Regions from separate parts of the Enterobacter kobei genome, predicted to be linked through region 2. Evidence: predicted binding sites of a transcription regulator. Region 2 holds the regulator's gene; the other holds the start of a gene.
The links. Region 2 encodes PhoB, which activates phosphate uptake and scavenging genes when phosphate is short. Its sites were predicted from a motif close to CTGTCATAAAACTGNCNNAT; they were not measured.
Positions count from the first base shown of each region.

Region 1 (7,468 bases), 1.0 Mb from region 2:
GATAATGCCGTTTGAGACACGTCGGCTGGCGCTGCCTGCTGGCGTGAGCAACATGCTCACCTGGCACAGTATTAATGATTACGGCGCGATTAGCGACGCTATTCAGCAACCTCTTTAACCGCGGCGGGGTTGCTTGTATTGAAACGTTTTCACTCTTTGATTTTATCCCTGCTGTGGCTGGGAGGAAGCTATCCGCTTCTCGTCAGTGCCACACGACCACTCTTTAACGTGCGTCTGCTGGAGCTTGATCGGCCCATTGAGGTCGATATCAGCCAGTTCAATCGCCCGGATAACCTTCCTGAAGGAGAATATCAGGTTGATATCTATGTGAACGATCGATTCATTGCGCGCAGGGCGGTGCGTTTTTTCCGCCACGATCCGGAGAGTGCGTTGGCGCCTTGTTTTGTGGATGTAAAAAACACGCTGGCGATGTTTGGCCTGAAAGTGAACGCGATTAAAACGCTGGATACGGTGAATGCTGAAGGTTGTGAACCGGTGCCGGTGCTGCCTGGCGCGAAATGGACGCTGGACAGCGAAAAGCTCGCGCTGAAGGCGTCGATCCCGCAGGTCTATCTGGACGCCACGGCGCGTGACGCCATTTCGCCCTCGCGCTGGGATCAGGGTATTGACGCTTTGATGCTGAACTACGATTTCTCCACGACCCAGACGCTGAAGTCAGACTATGACAGTGACGATCTTTACTACCTGAATTTACGCAGCGGGCTGAATATTGGCGGATGGCGCCTGCGTAACTATAGCGCCTTAAATGCGGTCAACAGCCGCGGTAACGTTCGTTCGCTGAGCACGTACTTACAGCATGATATTGCCAGCCTGCGCAGCCAGGCCATGGCGGGCGATACGTGGACCGCGAGCGATCTCTTCGACAGTTCACAGGTGCGCGGCGTGCGTCTGTACACCGACAGCGACATGCTCCCCGATAGCCAGAACGGTTTTGCGCCGGTGGTGCGCGGCGTGGCGAAAACCAACGCCGTGGTCACCATCCGCCAGAATGGCTACATGATTTATCAGTCGGCCGTGCCGCAGGGGCCGTTTGCGTTGACCGATCTCAACACCACCTCAAGCGGCGGAGATCTGGACGTCTCCATCAAAGAGGAAGACGGCAGCGAGCAGCATTTTGTTCAGCCTTACGCATCTCTGGCAATTTTGCGTCGGGAGGGGCAAACGGATGTGGACATCAGCATTGGTGAGCGTCGTGATAACGATCGGTTTATGCCAGAGGTGATGCAGGCACAGGTATTGCACGGAATGGCGTGGGGAATGACGCTGTATGGTGGCACGCAGCTGGCAGACGATTACCGCGCGTTTGCCGCCGGCATTGGTAAAGATCTCGGCAATATCGGCGCTATTTCGATGGATATCACCCATGCCCAATCGCACTTTACGGACGATGACGAGCAGGGGCAATCCTGGCGTTTTCTGTACTCAAAAACGTTCGACGTCAGCAATACCAGCCTGCGTATTGTAGGTTATCGCTATTCAACGGAAGGGTTTTACACCCTGGGCGAATGGGCATCGCGCACGGGCGATAGCGAGAACTTCTGGCATACGGGCAACCGCCGCAGCCGGGTAGAAGGCACCTGGACCCAACCGTTTTCCGAGGGGTACGGTAATGTCTATCTTACGCTGAGCCGGGAGCAATTCTGGCGTACGGACGATGTGCAGCGCCTGATACAGATAGGCTACAGCAACAGCTGGAAGCAGGTGGTGTGGAACCTGTCGTGGAACTATACCGATACGGTGTCTGACAGCATGGGAGAGTGGCAACAAGAAGATGAAAGCGAGCATCTCGTTATGCTGTCGCTGTCTCTGCCGCTTTCGGCCTGGTTACCCAACAGCTACGTCAACTACAACTACGCCCACAGTAACCATGGCACACCTTCCCACCAGATTGGGTTGAACGGCAATCTGCTCGACGATAACAATCTGAGCTGGAACATACAGCAGTCCGAGTATGAAAACCGCGGCACCTCGGCGGGAAATGCGGGTCTGGTCTGGGATGCGTCCTACGGCTCGCTAAAGACGAATTATGCCTGGAGCGACGAAAGCCAGAGCCTGAACTACGGCGTCAGCGGCGGCGTGTTGATCCACGACGAAGGCATCACCTTCTCGCAGGAGATGGGCGAAACGGTGGCGCTAATCAAAGCGCCTGGTGCGGCAGGGTTATCGGTAGATAACGCCAGCGGCGTTGCCACCGACTGGCGCGGCTACACCGTGAAGACGCAGCTTTCACCCTACGATGAGAACCGTATTGCGCTTCAGAATAAGGATTTTGTTTCAGGCAACGTTGAGCTGGAACGCAGCGTGCAAAACCTGGTACCTACGCGTGGCGCGGTGGTGAAAGCCGAGTTTGTTACGCACATCGGCTATCGGGTGCTGTTTAACGTTTCACTTGCGAACGGCAAGCCTGCACCGTTTGGTGCGGTGGGTACCGCTGCGCTTGATGTGGGAAGCGCAACGGGAATTGTCGGTGACAAAGGTGAACTCTATCTCGCCGGTATGCCCGAATCGGGGCAATTTTCGCTGACGCTCAGCAGCGGCAAGGCCTGTCTGGCTGATTATCACATCCATCAGAAACCTGATTCCGGGCTGGTGCAACTGCCTGTCATTTGTCGATAAAGGATAAGAATGAAACCCCAATTCTGGCTTTTTACTCTCTTTTTTGCCGCTTTTTTTTTACAGGCGGCGCCTACCGGATACTGCGTACCAGACAATGGCAAATACCATAACTATTTCACTGTCGCGGAACAATTAACGACGCTTGATAACCTGGTTGGCATGCAGCATATGATCGATATGAATAACTCTACGACTTCGTTTAAGGGAACGTGCTACTGCCAGACGGGGAAAAATGAAAGTTACGATCATGCTTACATCACCAGCGTGGTTAATCCAGCCCTGCAGCCCACCACTAGCAGAAACAATATCTCCTATTATTATCTCAATAAGTATCTTGATATCGGTTTGCAAATCTACATTCTTGGCGTTGGCTACACCACCGTTCCCTTCGATCACCTGCCAAATGACATTGGGGGAACGTACCGGTGTCATAATGGCGTCAGTTCGCAAACCACGTTTTACAGCGGCGGGTCGGGCTTTATTTATCTGTATGTCAAAAAACAATTTACCGGCACGATCACCATACCGTCGATGGTCATGGCAAATATCTATGCCACTATCGATCCCCGTACCATCTCGAACGAAATCATCTCGGATGTGATTGTGCAGGGATCGGTCACGGTCCCGCAAACCTGCGAGATAGATGAAGGCCAGGCGATAATGATTGATTTCAAGTCTATTCTGGCATCGGAATTCTCAGCTAACCGGGGCCAGGCGGTGTCTTCACGCAAGATTACCCGGCAGGTCAATATCAAATGTTCAAATATGATGTTTACCGACACGCTGGGTGCAACCTTCCACGCCTCTGCCGCGACAGCCGACAGTACGATGGTGGCTACCGATAATCCTGACGTGGGGATTAAGATTTACGATAAACATAACAGGGAAATTAATGTGAACGGCGGTGAACTTGAGGCGGAAACGACGAAAATGCCCGTGACTCTGGAAGGCGAGACGCTGGGGACACTCACGTTTTCAAGCGCTCCGGCTAGCGCAACCGGGTCCAGACCCGCGCCAGGTCCGTTCAACGGTACGGCTACCCTGACGATTGAAATCGGACACTAATCCTTTAACGGCTGTTTATGACAGCCGTTGTCATATTTCACGGACAAAACGGCGATCTTTAAAATAAAAATGACAAAAAAATGAATGCCTGATGAATTAAGTGCTATATTTTTCATGTGGTTACACCTTCCTTTGTGTTTGTCATAAAACTGTCATATTTCGTACATTTATCTGTCACCTGTTTGTCCTATTTTGCTCATCGTAGCCACTTAAACAATGATTTACGAAATCCTTGCAGGAGACATTATGAAAGTTATGCGTACCACTGTCGCAACTGTTGTCGCCGCGACCTTATCTCTGAGCGCGTTCTCTGTATTTGCAGAAGCAAGCCTGACTGGCGCTGGTGCAACCTTCCCTGCGCCGGTGTATGCCAAATGGGCGGATACCTACCAGAAAGAAACCGGTAATAAGGTTAACTATCAGGGTATCGGCTCCTCCGGTGGCGTAAAACAAATTACCGCTAACACCGTTGATTTCGGTGCATCAGACGCGCCGTTGTCTGACGATAAACTGAATCAGGATGGCCTGTTCCAGTTCCCGACCGTGATCGGTGGTGTGGTTCTGGCTATCAACCTGCCGGGCGTGAAGTCTGGTGAGCTGGTGCTGGATGGCAAAACCCTGGGCGACATCTACCTGGGTAAAATCAAAAAATGGGATGACGAAGCGATCGCTAAGCTCAACCCAGGCCTGAAGCTGCCTGCTCAGAACATCGCCGTGGTTCGCCGCGCGGATGGTTCTGGTACCTCCTTCGTCTTCACCAGCTACCTGGCAAAAGTGAACGAAGAGTGGAAATCGAAAGTTGGTTCCGGCTCTACCGTTAACTGGCCAACCGGTCTGGGCGGTAAAGGTAACGACGGTATCGCTGCGTTCGTACAGCGTCTGCCTGGCTCAATTGGCTACGTAGAATACGCGTACGCGAAGCAGAACAACCTGTCCTACACCAAACTGGTGTCTGCTGATGGCAAACCAGTAAGCCCGACCGAAGAGAACTTTGCTAACGCTGCAAAAGGCGCTGACTGGAGCAAATCCTTCGCGCAGGATCTGACGAACCAGAAAGGCGAAGGTGCGTGGCCAATCACCTCCACCACCTTCATCCTGGTTCACAAAGAGCAGAAGAAACCTGAGCAGGGCGCTGAAGTGCTGAAGTTCTTCGACTGGGCATACAAAAACGGCGCTAAACAGGCTAACGACCTGGACTACGCCAGCCTGCCAGACAGCGTGGTTGAGCAGATTCGTGCTGCATGGAAAACCAATGTGAAAGACAGCAGCGGTAAGGCATTGTATTAATTTAGCATTCTGACGAAAATGGCGGGTGGCGCTTGCGCTTACCCGCCGATTTCGTAAACGCGTTTAACAGAAGAGTGATTTATGGCTGCAACCAAGCCTGCATTTAACCCTCCGGGTAAAAAAGGTGACATGATTTTCAGCGCGCTGGTCAAACTGGCTGCGCTGATTGTGCTATTGCTGCTGGGCGGCATTATCGTGTCTCTGATTTTCTCCTCCTGGCCGAGCATTCAGAAATTCGGTTTCTCCTTCCTGTGGACCAAAGAGTGGGATGCGCCGAACGACGTTTACGGTGCGCTGGTGCCCATTTACGGCACGCTGGTGACCTCGTTCATCGCTCTGCTGATTGCGGTTCCGGTAAGCTTCGGTATTGCCCTGTTCCTGACGGAACTGGCGCCAGGCTGGCTGCGTCGTCCGCTGGGCATCGCCATTGAACTGCTGGCGGCCATTCCAAGTATTGTGTACGGCATGTGGGGCCTGTTTATCTTTGCGCCGCTGTTTGCCACATACTTCCAGGAGCCGGTGGGAAATGTTCTTTCTGCCATTCCGTTTGTGGGCGCCCTCTTCTCTGGCCCGGCATTCGGTATTGGTATTCTTGCGGCAGGGGTGATCCTCGCCATCATGATTATTCCGTACATTGCGGCGGTTATGCGCGATGTCTTTGAACAAACGCCGGTGATGATGAAAGAGTCGGCCTACGGCATCGGCTGCACTACCTGGGAAGTCATCTGGCGCATTGTCCTTCCGTTCACCAAAAATGGGGTGATCGGCGGCGTCATGCTGGGATTAGGCCGTGCGTTGGGTGAAACCATGGCGGTCACCTTTATCATCGGTAACACCTACCAGCTCGACAGTGTCTCTCTGTATATGCCGGGTAACAGTATTACCTCTGCACTGGCGAACGAGTTTGCCGAAGCGGAATCCGGGCTGCACGTCGCGGCGCTGATGGAACTGGGTCTGATTCTGTTCGTTATCACCTTCATTGTTCTGGCGATTTCCAAGCTGATGATCCTGCGTCTCGCGAAAAATGAGGGGGCACGCTGATGGCGACTCTCGAAATGCAAAGCACCGCTCAGCTGGCGGAATCCCGCCGCAAAATGCAGGCAAAGCGTCGTTTTAAAAACCGCATTGCGCTGACGCTTTCCATGGCGACGATGGCGTTCGGCCTGTTCTGGCTGATCTGGATCCTGATGTCCACCATCACCCGTGGTATTGATGGCATGTCGCTGGCGCTATTCACCGAAATGACGCCGCCGCCAAACACGGCGGGTGGTGGTCTGGCGAACGCCCTGGCGGGGAGTGGATTACTGATCCTGTGGGCGACCGTGTTCGGTACGCCGCTGGGCATTATGGCGGGTATCTACCTGGCAGAGTACGGGCGTAAATCCTGGCTGGCTGAGGTGATTCGCTTCATTAACGACATCCTGCTTTCTGCTCCGTCGATTGTCGTGGGTCTGTTTGTTTACACCATCGTGGTTGCGCAAATGGAACACTTCTCCGGCTGGGCGGGTGTGATTGCGCTGGCGCTGCTGCAGGTGCCTATTGTGATTCGTACCACCGAGAACATGCTGAAACTGGTGCCGGACAGCCTGCGTGAAGCGGCTTATGCGCTGGGTACGCCGAAGTGGAAAATGATCTCTGCGATTACGCTGAAAGCGTCGGTCTCCGGGATCATGACCGGGATTCTGCTGGCTATCGCCCGTATTGCCGGTGAAACGGCTCCGCTGCTGTTTACTGCCCTCTCCAACCAGTTCTGGAGCACGGACATGATGCAGCCGATCGCCAACCTGCCGGTGACGATCTTTAAATTTGCGATGAGCCCATTCGCGGAATGGCAGCAGCTGGCCTGGGCCGGGGTGCTGATCATCACCCTTTGCGTACTGTTGCTGAACATTCTGGCGCGCGTCATTTTCGCGAAGAAGAAACACGGTTAATTTTTTACGGCGCGGCAGCTCGCGGCGCCGAATGAGGAAAAGAGTCAATGAGTATGGTTGATACTGCCCCGGGTAAGATTCAGGTTCGTGATTTGAACTTCTACTACGGCAAATTCCATGCCCTGAAGAACATCAACCTGGATATCGCGAAGAACCAGGTCACGGCATTTATCGGTCCGTCTGGCTGTGGTAAATCCACGCTGCTGCGTACCTTTAACAAAATGTATTCGCTCTATCCGGAGCAGCGTGCTGAAGGTGAAATCATCCTGGACGGTGAAAACATTCTGACCCAGGCGCAGGATATCGCCCTGCTGCGCGCCAAAGTGGGGATGGTGTTCCAGAAACCGACGCCGTTCCCGATGTCCATTTATGACAACATCGCCTTTGGCGTTCGTCTGTTTGAAAAGCTTTCCCGTGCCGATATGGACGAGCGCGTGCAGTGGGCGTTGACCAAGGCCGCATTATGGAACGAAACCAAAGATAAACTTCACCAGAGCGGGTACTCTCTGTCCGGTGGTCAGCAGCAGCGTCTGTGCATTGCGCGCGGT
Region 1 is NZ_CP017181.1:4,860,989-4,868,456, forward strand. Features, by position in the region: gene BFV64_RS23520 (fimbria/pilus periplasmic chaperone) at 1-118, shown strand, start outside; gene BFV64_RS23525 (fimbria/pilus outer membrane usher protein) at 160-2,637, shown strand; gene BFV64_RS23530 (fimbrial protein) at 2,647-3,702, shown strand; gene pstS (phosphate ABC transporter substrate-binding protein PstS) at 3,949-4,989, shown strand; gene pstC (phosphate ABC transporter permease PstC) at 5,071-6,030, shown strand; gene pstA (phosphate ABC transporter permease PstA) at 6,030-6,920, shown strand; gene pstB (phosphate ABC transporter ATP-binding protein PstB) at 6,968-7,468, shown strand, end outside.
Region 1: pstS (phosphate ABC transporter substrate-binding protein PstS) is a predicted target of PhoB. The motif match lies at 3,841-3,860, and genes of this name have one in related genera.

Region 2 (7,468 bases):
GGAACGCGCGGCGTTAACGATAACAATACCAAACACCATTGCGCCCAGCGTATCCATCGTCAGGTAGCCGTTCACAAAACCGTTAGAGAACGCGGCGTTTTTATAGGCGTCCATTGCGTCGCTGATCGGGCCTGCTGGCCAGATGATAGCGGCCACGGCGAGAACGATCAGGGCGATGATTTTCAGCGGCGCCAGGAAGTTGCCCACGGTATCCAGCAGTTTGCCCGGATAGAGGGAGACCAGAATGACAATCGCGAAGTAGACCAGGCTGTAGATAAACAGCGGCATCGGGCCGTCGCCGGTCAGCGGAGCAATCCCCACTTCAAAGGAAACGGTCGCCGTGCGCGGGGTGGCAAACAGCGGGCCCACGGCCAGATAGCAGACGGTGGCCAGCAGAACACCTGCGACTTTGCCAATCGGCGTGCTGAGGCTGTCCACGCCGCCACCGACTTTCGCCAGCGCGACGACGGTCAGTACCGGTAGACCCACGGCAGTAATCAGGAAACCAAACGCAGCGGTCCAGACGTGTTCACCCGCCTGTAAGCCAACCATTGGAGGGAAAATAATGTTGCCTGCGCCAACGAACAGCGCAAATGTCATAAAGCCCAGCGCGATGATGTCACGCGATTTTAAGTGATGGGTCATAAAACCTTACTGCCTGTGGATGTGGTGTTGAAAACATTGAGATTTTCGTTTTCCCTGACGGGACGATACAGCCGAAAAATTGCTCAATTTCAGCGGGAAATGCTCCCGTCCTGGCGTGGAGAAGAATAGTTTTTCGATTTACCACGCAAATACAGTCGGTCTGACAGTATCTGGGGGGCAATTTAAACGCTTATAACGTTTAAAGGCAAGGTGGGATCTCAAAACCAGAACAATATGCCAGCATGAAAATACACGCCAGCACAATACGCTATTTACAGGAAAAACTCATGGCTAATCATGCGAAAAAAAACACCCAGCCGTATATTATTCATCCGCGTTTCGCTTGACTGCAAAGCAAACGGGCCAGCAGACGCTGACCCGTGGAAAGGGAAAATGACACACCTGCCCTCAGGCGGTCTTTTTGGCAATTAATCGTTCCGGAATAACGAAACTGAAGCGGGTTCCTTTCCCCAGCGTACTCTGAATATCAAGTCGGCTTTCGTGGTGATTTACCGCGTGCTTCACAATCGCCAGCCCCAGGCCGCTCCCCCCTGTTTGCCGCGACCGCGCTTTATCCACGCGGTAGAAGCGTTCGGTCAGACGCGGGATATGCTCCGGTGCGATCCCCGGCCCGTTATCTTCCACGCTAAACTCGGCGCCCGTAGGGGTACGGTTCCAGCGCACCATAATATCCGTCCCTTCCGGCGTATGGTTCACCGCGTTGTACACCAGGTTGGATATGGCGCTACGAAGCTCATCCTCACTGCCCAGCACCTTTAGCGTGCTGTCGACCTCGAAGGTCAGGTGATGCTTTTTGTGGCTTAACGTCTGCGCTTCACGCTCCACAACCCGCAGCATCATCGGCACATCTATCGTGTCATTCAGCGCAAGCGTAGGCGCCGCTTCAATCTTCGAGAGCGTCAGCAGCTGCTTCACCAGCCCTTCCATGCGATGCGTTTGCTCGCGCATGGTATGCAGCGCTTTTTCACGCGGCGCACCTTCCAGCGTTTGCTCCTGCATCATCTCCAGATAACCCTGAAGCACGGTCAACGGAGTACGCAGTTCGTGGCTGACGTTCGCAAAGAAATTACGGCGCGCGCCCTCAAGCTGGTGCATTTGGGTGACATCGCGCGCCACCATCAGCCACTGCTTATCGCTGTAAGGCATCACGCGGATTTCCAGATGGCGACCATTATTGAGCTTCAGATTGTGCGGGCGGGTAAAATCACGCTTTTTCAGATACAGCGTGAATTCGGGATAGCGTAAAAGGTTAAGGATGTTCTGACCGTTATCGTCCGGCCAGCGAAGGCCCAGCAGCTGTTGCGCCAGGCCGTTACACCAGAAGATGGTGCCTTCTTCAGTGGTCAGGATGACCGCATCCGGCAACGACTCCGCCCCGCTGCGAAAACGCTTAATCAGGCTTCCCAGCTCGCGACGGCGCTTTTTATTACGCATCTGCATCTGGTGCAGGCCGTACAGCAGGGGCTCCCAGCTGCCGCTGCCCGGCGGTGGGGTCATACTGCGGTCAACCCACAGCCACCAGGAGAGGCGCAGCAGGTTCCAGAAATGCCAGATCAGCAGCCCGGTGACCGACGCCAGCAGAAACCACGGCAGATGTCCGAGAAAGGCCCCAAGAAGGAAGGCCGGAATACAGCATAAGATCAGTTCAAAGACGAGCCTTTTCCATGACAGACGTTCCAGCACGCGTCACACTCCTGTCATTGTTCAGAAACGGGTCGAAAAACGATAACCCGTGCCGCGGACCGTCTGTACCATGCGATCGTGGCCGCTCAGTTCCAGCGCTTTTCGCAGGCGGCGAATATGTACGTCAACCGTCCGGTCTTCGACATACACGTTAGTTCCCCAGACGTTATTCAGCAACTGCTCGCGGCTGTATACGCGTTCCGGGTGAGTCATAAAGAAGTGCAGGAGTTTAAATTCGGTAGGGCCCATATCGAGGGGGTTTTCGCCGGTCATCACGCGGTGCGAGGTAGGGTCAAGGCTGAGTCCCTGCATCTCTATCACCTCTTCCACCGCCATCGGTGAAATACGGCGCATCACGGCTTTAATGCGGGCGACCAGCTCTTTTGGGGAGAACGGTTTAGTGATGTAATCGTCCGCGCCGGTTTCTAATCCGCGCACGCGATCCTCTTCCTCTCCGCGCGCCGTGAGCATCACAACCGGGATGTCGCGGGTGAGTGCCTCACGCTTCAGGTGTTTGATAAACTGCAGTCCGGAGCCGCCAGGCAACATCCAGTCCAGCAGAATCAGATCGGGCCAGGGTTCATTCAGCTGGTTCACTGCGCTGTCATAATCTTCCGCTTCAACCGGCTGGAAGCCATTTTGCTCGAGCACGAAGCACACCATTTCACGAATTGGAGCTTCATCTTCTACGACCAGAATACGTCTCGCCATACTTTGCCCTGTCTTATCTTATTAAGTTACACGTTTGTAATTCGGCGCCATTATGCGTCAGATTTATGACAGATTTATGAAAAACATTACCACGGTAGCGGGCAAACCGTTGTTTTATTACAGCGGTTATTTTCCCTTCTCTGAACGTTTATAATCCTGCTTTCTCATTTTTGCCACGGAACCGCTATGCGCATACTTCACACCTCGGACTGGCATCTCGGTCAAAATTTTTACAGCAAAAGCCGTGCGGCTGAACATGAAGCGTTCCTGAACTGGCTGCTGGAGACGGCGCAGGCCCACGAGGTCGATGCGATTATTGTCGCGGGTGACATCTTTGATACGGGGTCGCCCCCCAGCTATGCGCGCGAGCTGTATAACCGCTTCGTGGTGAACTTGCAGCAGACCGGCTGTCATCTGGTGATAGTCGCCGGTAACCATGACTCCGTGGCAACGCTCAATGAATCCCGCGACATTCTGGCGTTTCTCAATACTACCGTCGTCGCCAGCGCCGGGCATGCCCCGCAGATCCTGAAAAAACGCGACGGTACGCCGGGGGCAGTGCTGTGCCCGATCCCCTTTTTACGCCCGCGCGATATCGTACAAAGTCAGGCGGGACTGTCGGGCACGGAAAAGCAGCAACATTTATTACAGGCCATCACCGACTATTATCACCAGCAGCACGCGGATGCCTGCAACCTGCGTGGCGAACAGCCGATACCGGTGATTGCGACCGGGCATCTCACCACCGTTGGGGTCAGTAAAAGTGACGCCGTGCGTGACATCTATATCGGCACGCTGGACGCCTTTCCGGCGCAGAACTTCCCGCCTGCGGACTACATTGCGCTCGGGCATATTCACCGCGCCCAGGTTATCGGCGGCTGCGAACATATTCGCTACTGCGGATCCCCTATTTCGCTCAGTTTCGATGAAACCGGCAAAGCCAAATCCGTGCATCTGGTGAGCTTCAGCGAGGGCAAACTCAGTGCCGTCGAGACGCTGGAGGTGCCGGTCACCCAGCCGCTGGCGGTGCTGAAAGGCGATCTGGAGGCCATCACCGCTCAGCTTGAACAGTGGCGCGGCACCGCGCTTAATCCCCCCGTCTGGCTGGATATCGAAATCACTACGGATGACTACCTGCATGATATGCAGCGAAAAATCCAGGCGCTGACGGAAGACTTGCCGGTAGAGGTCTTACTGGTGCGCCGCAGCCGCGAGCAGCGCGAGAAAATTCTGTTAAGCGCCCAGCGGGAAACGCTCAGCGAGTTGCGGGTAGAAGAGGTGTTTGAGCGCAGGCTCTTGCAGGAGGATATTGACGACGCGAAGCGCGAAAGACTCAGCGAACTGTTCACCCATACCCTGCATGCCCTCAATGACGAGGAAGAAAACGCATGAAAATTTTGAGCCTGCGTCTGAAAAATCTCAACTCCCTCAAGGGCGAGTGGAAAATTGACTTTACCGCTGAACCCTTTGCCAGCAACGGGCTGTTTGCCATTACCGGCGCCACAGGCGCAGGTAAAACCACCCTGCTCGACGCCATCTGTCTGGCGCTTTATCACGAAACGCCGCGCCTGAGTAAGGTTTCCCAGGCACAAAACGACCTGATGACGCGAGATACCGCCGAGTGTCTGGCGGAAGTGGAGTTTGAGGTAAAAGGCATCGCCTACCGCGCCTTCTGGAGCCAGAACCGGGCACGCAACCAGCCGGACGGCAACCTGCAGGCGCCGCGCGTGGAGCTGGCCCGCTGCGAAGATGGCAAAATCCTCGCCGATAAAGTCACGGACAAGCTGGAGCAAACCGCCGCGCTCACCGGTCTGGACTATGGCCGCTTTACCCGTTCAATGTTGCTCTCACAGGGGCAATTTGCCGCCTTCCTGAATGCCAAACCGAGCGATCGCGCAGAGCTGCTGGAAGAGCTGACCGGCACCGAAATCTACGGCCAGATTTCCGCCATGGTGTTTGAAAAACACAAAGCCGCCCGCAGCCTGCTGGAAAAGTGCGAGGCGCAGGCAGCGGGCGTCGTGCTGCTGAGTGAAGAACAGCAGCAGCAATTACAGCAAAGTTTGCAGGCACTTACTGACGAAGAGAAAACGTTGCTGGCACAGCAGCAAAACCAGCAGAAACATTTTCAGTGGCTTACCCGTCATGATGAGCTTGTGCGCGAGCAACAACGCATCACCGCATTGCAGCAGCAGGCACAACAGGCTCTGACGGACGCTGCGCCTGAGCTGGCAAAACTCCAGCTTGCGCAACCCGCCGCCCAGCTTCGTCCGCTCTGGGCGCACCAGCAGGAGCAAACCGCGCGTCTGGCGCAAACCCAGCAGCGAATTATTGAAGTAAATACTCGCTTACAAGCCAAAACCGCGCTGCGCGCGCGGATCCGTAATAGTGCCCTGCGTACCCACGCCGAGCTTGATACTGAACTGACGGCGCTGGCGCAGTGGCTGGCGGAGCACGAACGTTATCGCCTGCTGGGTCAGGAGATTGCCGGATGGCGCGCGCTCTTCTCACAGCTTAACCGCGATAAAAACCAGTTAGCCACGCACGCTGCGCGGATGACTGAGTTGCGTAACAAGCTGACTGACATGCCGGAAAATACGCTCACGCTGACGGCGGATGAGGTCAACGTGGCAATGGAGCAGCAGTCCCGGTCACGCACGCAGCGCCAGCGGCTGACGTCGCTACACGCTCGCTATCAGCCGCTGCAAAAGCGCCTGCGCCAGAGCAATGAAAGCGTACAGAAAGCTCAGGCGGAGCAGAGCAAACTTAATGAAACGTTGACGCTGCGCCGCCAGCAGTACAAAGAGAAACACCAGCACTATCTGGATCTGAAGGCCCTGTGCGAGCGTGAAGCGACAATTAAAGATCTGGAAAGCTATCGTTCACAGCTTGAGGCAGGCAAACCTTGTCCCCTGTGCGGTTCCTGCGAGCATCCCGCCGTTGAGCAATATCAATCGCTTGAGCTGACGGATAACCAGCGCCGCCGTGATGCGCTGGAAAAAGAGGTGGCCGCGCTAAAAGAAGAAGGCCTGCTGGTGCTGGGGCAGGTTAATGCTCTGGCTCAGCAGATTCAGCGCGAGACGGGCGACGTGCAGACCCTGTCTGAGGAAGAGCAAGCACTCACTAAAGAGTGGCTTGAGATCTGCGCGTCCCTGAATATCACATTGAATATTCAGGAAGATATCGCGCCATGGATAAACGAGCAGGAACACTATGAGCGCCAGCTTTATCAGCTCAGCCAGCGTCTTACCCTGCAAAACCAGCTGAACGAACAGGAAGCGCAGGCGCGCCAGTATCAGCAGCAGCTGACGGCGACACGCCAGACGCTGGAACACACCCTGCTCACGCTGTCGCTTAGCGTTCCCGAAGAGGGGAACGAAGCCGCCTGGCTGCGCGCCCGCGAAGGAGAATTCGCGCAGTGGCAGGAAAAACAAACGCAGCACGGCGTGCTTGTGGAACGCAGCAACGCTCTGAAGCCGTTGCTCGACACACTTCCGGCAACCCACACCGAAGAGACCGAACCGGCCATTCCTGATGGCTGGCGCGCCATTCACGATGAATGCGTATCGCTGCAAAGCCAGCTTACCGCCCAGCAGCAACAGGAGGCGCTGGAGCAAGAGCGCCTGCAACAGTCGCAGACCCAATTCTCCGCGGCGCTCTCTGCCAGCTGTTTTGCCGACAGGGAGGCGTTCATTGCCGCTCTGCTGGATGATGACATCCTCCGTGGCCTCGAACAGCTGAAGCAGTCGCTGGAAAACCAGATACAGCAGGCCACGGCGCTATCCGGCCAGGCGAACCAGCAGCTACAGGCGCATGTTGCGCTGCGCCCGGAAGGTCTCGAGGCCGATGCATCCACTTTGCAAATCCAGCTGCAGCAGCTGGCGCAACAGCTTCGCGAGAACACCACGCATCAGGGCGAGATCCGCCAGCAGCTCAAGCAGGACAGCGACAACCGTCAGCATCAGCTGACGTTGATGCAGCAAATTGAAGAGGCCGCGCGTCAGGCCGACGACTGGGGCTATCTGAACGCGCTGATCGGCTCCAGTACCGGCGATAAGTTCCGTAAGTTCGCTCAGGGGCTGACGCTGGATAATCTCGTCTGGCTTGCTAACCAGCAGCTAAATCGCCTGCACGGGCGTTATCTGCTGCAGCGCAAAGCCAGCGATGCGCTGGAGCTGGAAGTGGTCGACACCTGGCAGGCAGATGCCGTACGCGATACACGCACGCTCTCTGGCGGCGAGAGCTTCCTGGTCAGCCTGGCGCTGGCGCTGGCGCTTTCCGATCTGGTGAGCCACAAAACGCGAATCGATTCGCTGTTCCTGGATGAAGGATTCGGCACCCTCGACAGTGAAACGCTGGATATCGCACTGGATGCGCTCGACGCGCTGAACGCTACCGGGAAAACCATCGG
Region 2 is NZ_CP017181.1:999,270-1,006,737, reverse strand. Features, by position in the region: gene brnQ (branched-chain amino acid transporter carrier protein BrnQ) at 1-645, opposite strand, end outside; gene phoR (phosphate regulon sensor histidine kinase PhoR) at 1,054-2,349, opposite strand; gene phoB (phosphate response regulator transcription factor PhoB) at 2,371-3,060, opposite strand; gene sbcD (exonuclease subunit SbcD) at 3,247-4,452, shown strand; gene sbcC (exonuclease subunit SbcC) at 4,449-7,468, shown strand, end outside.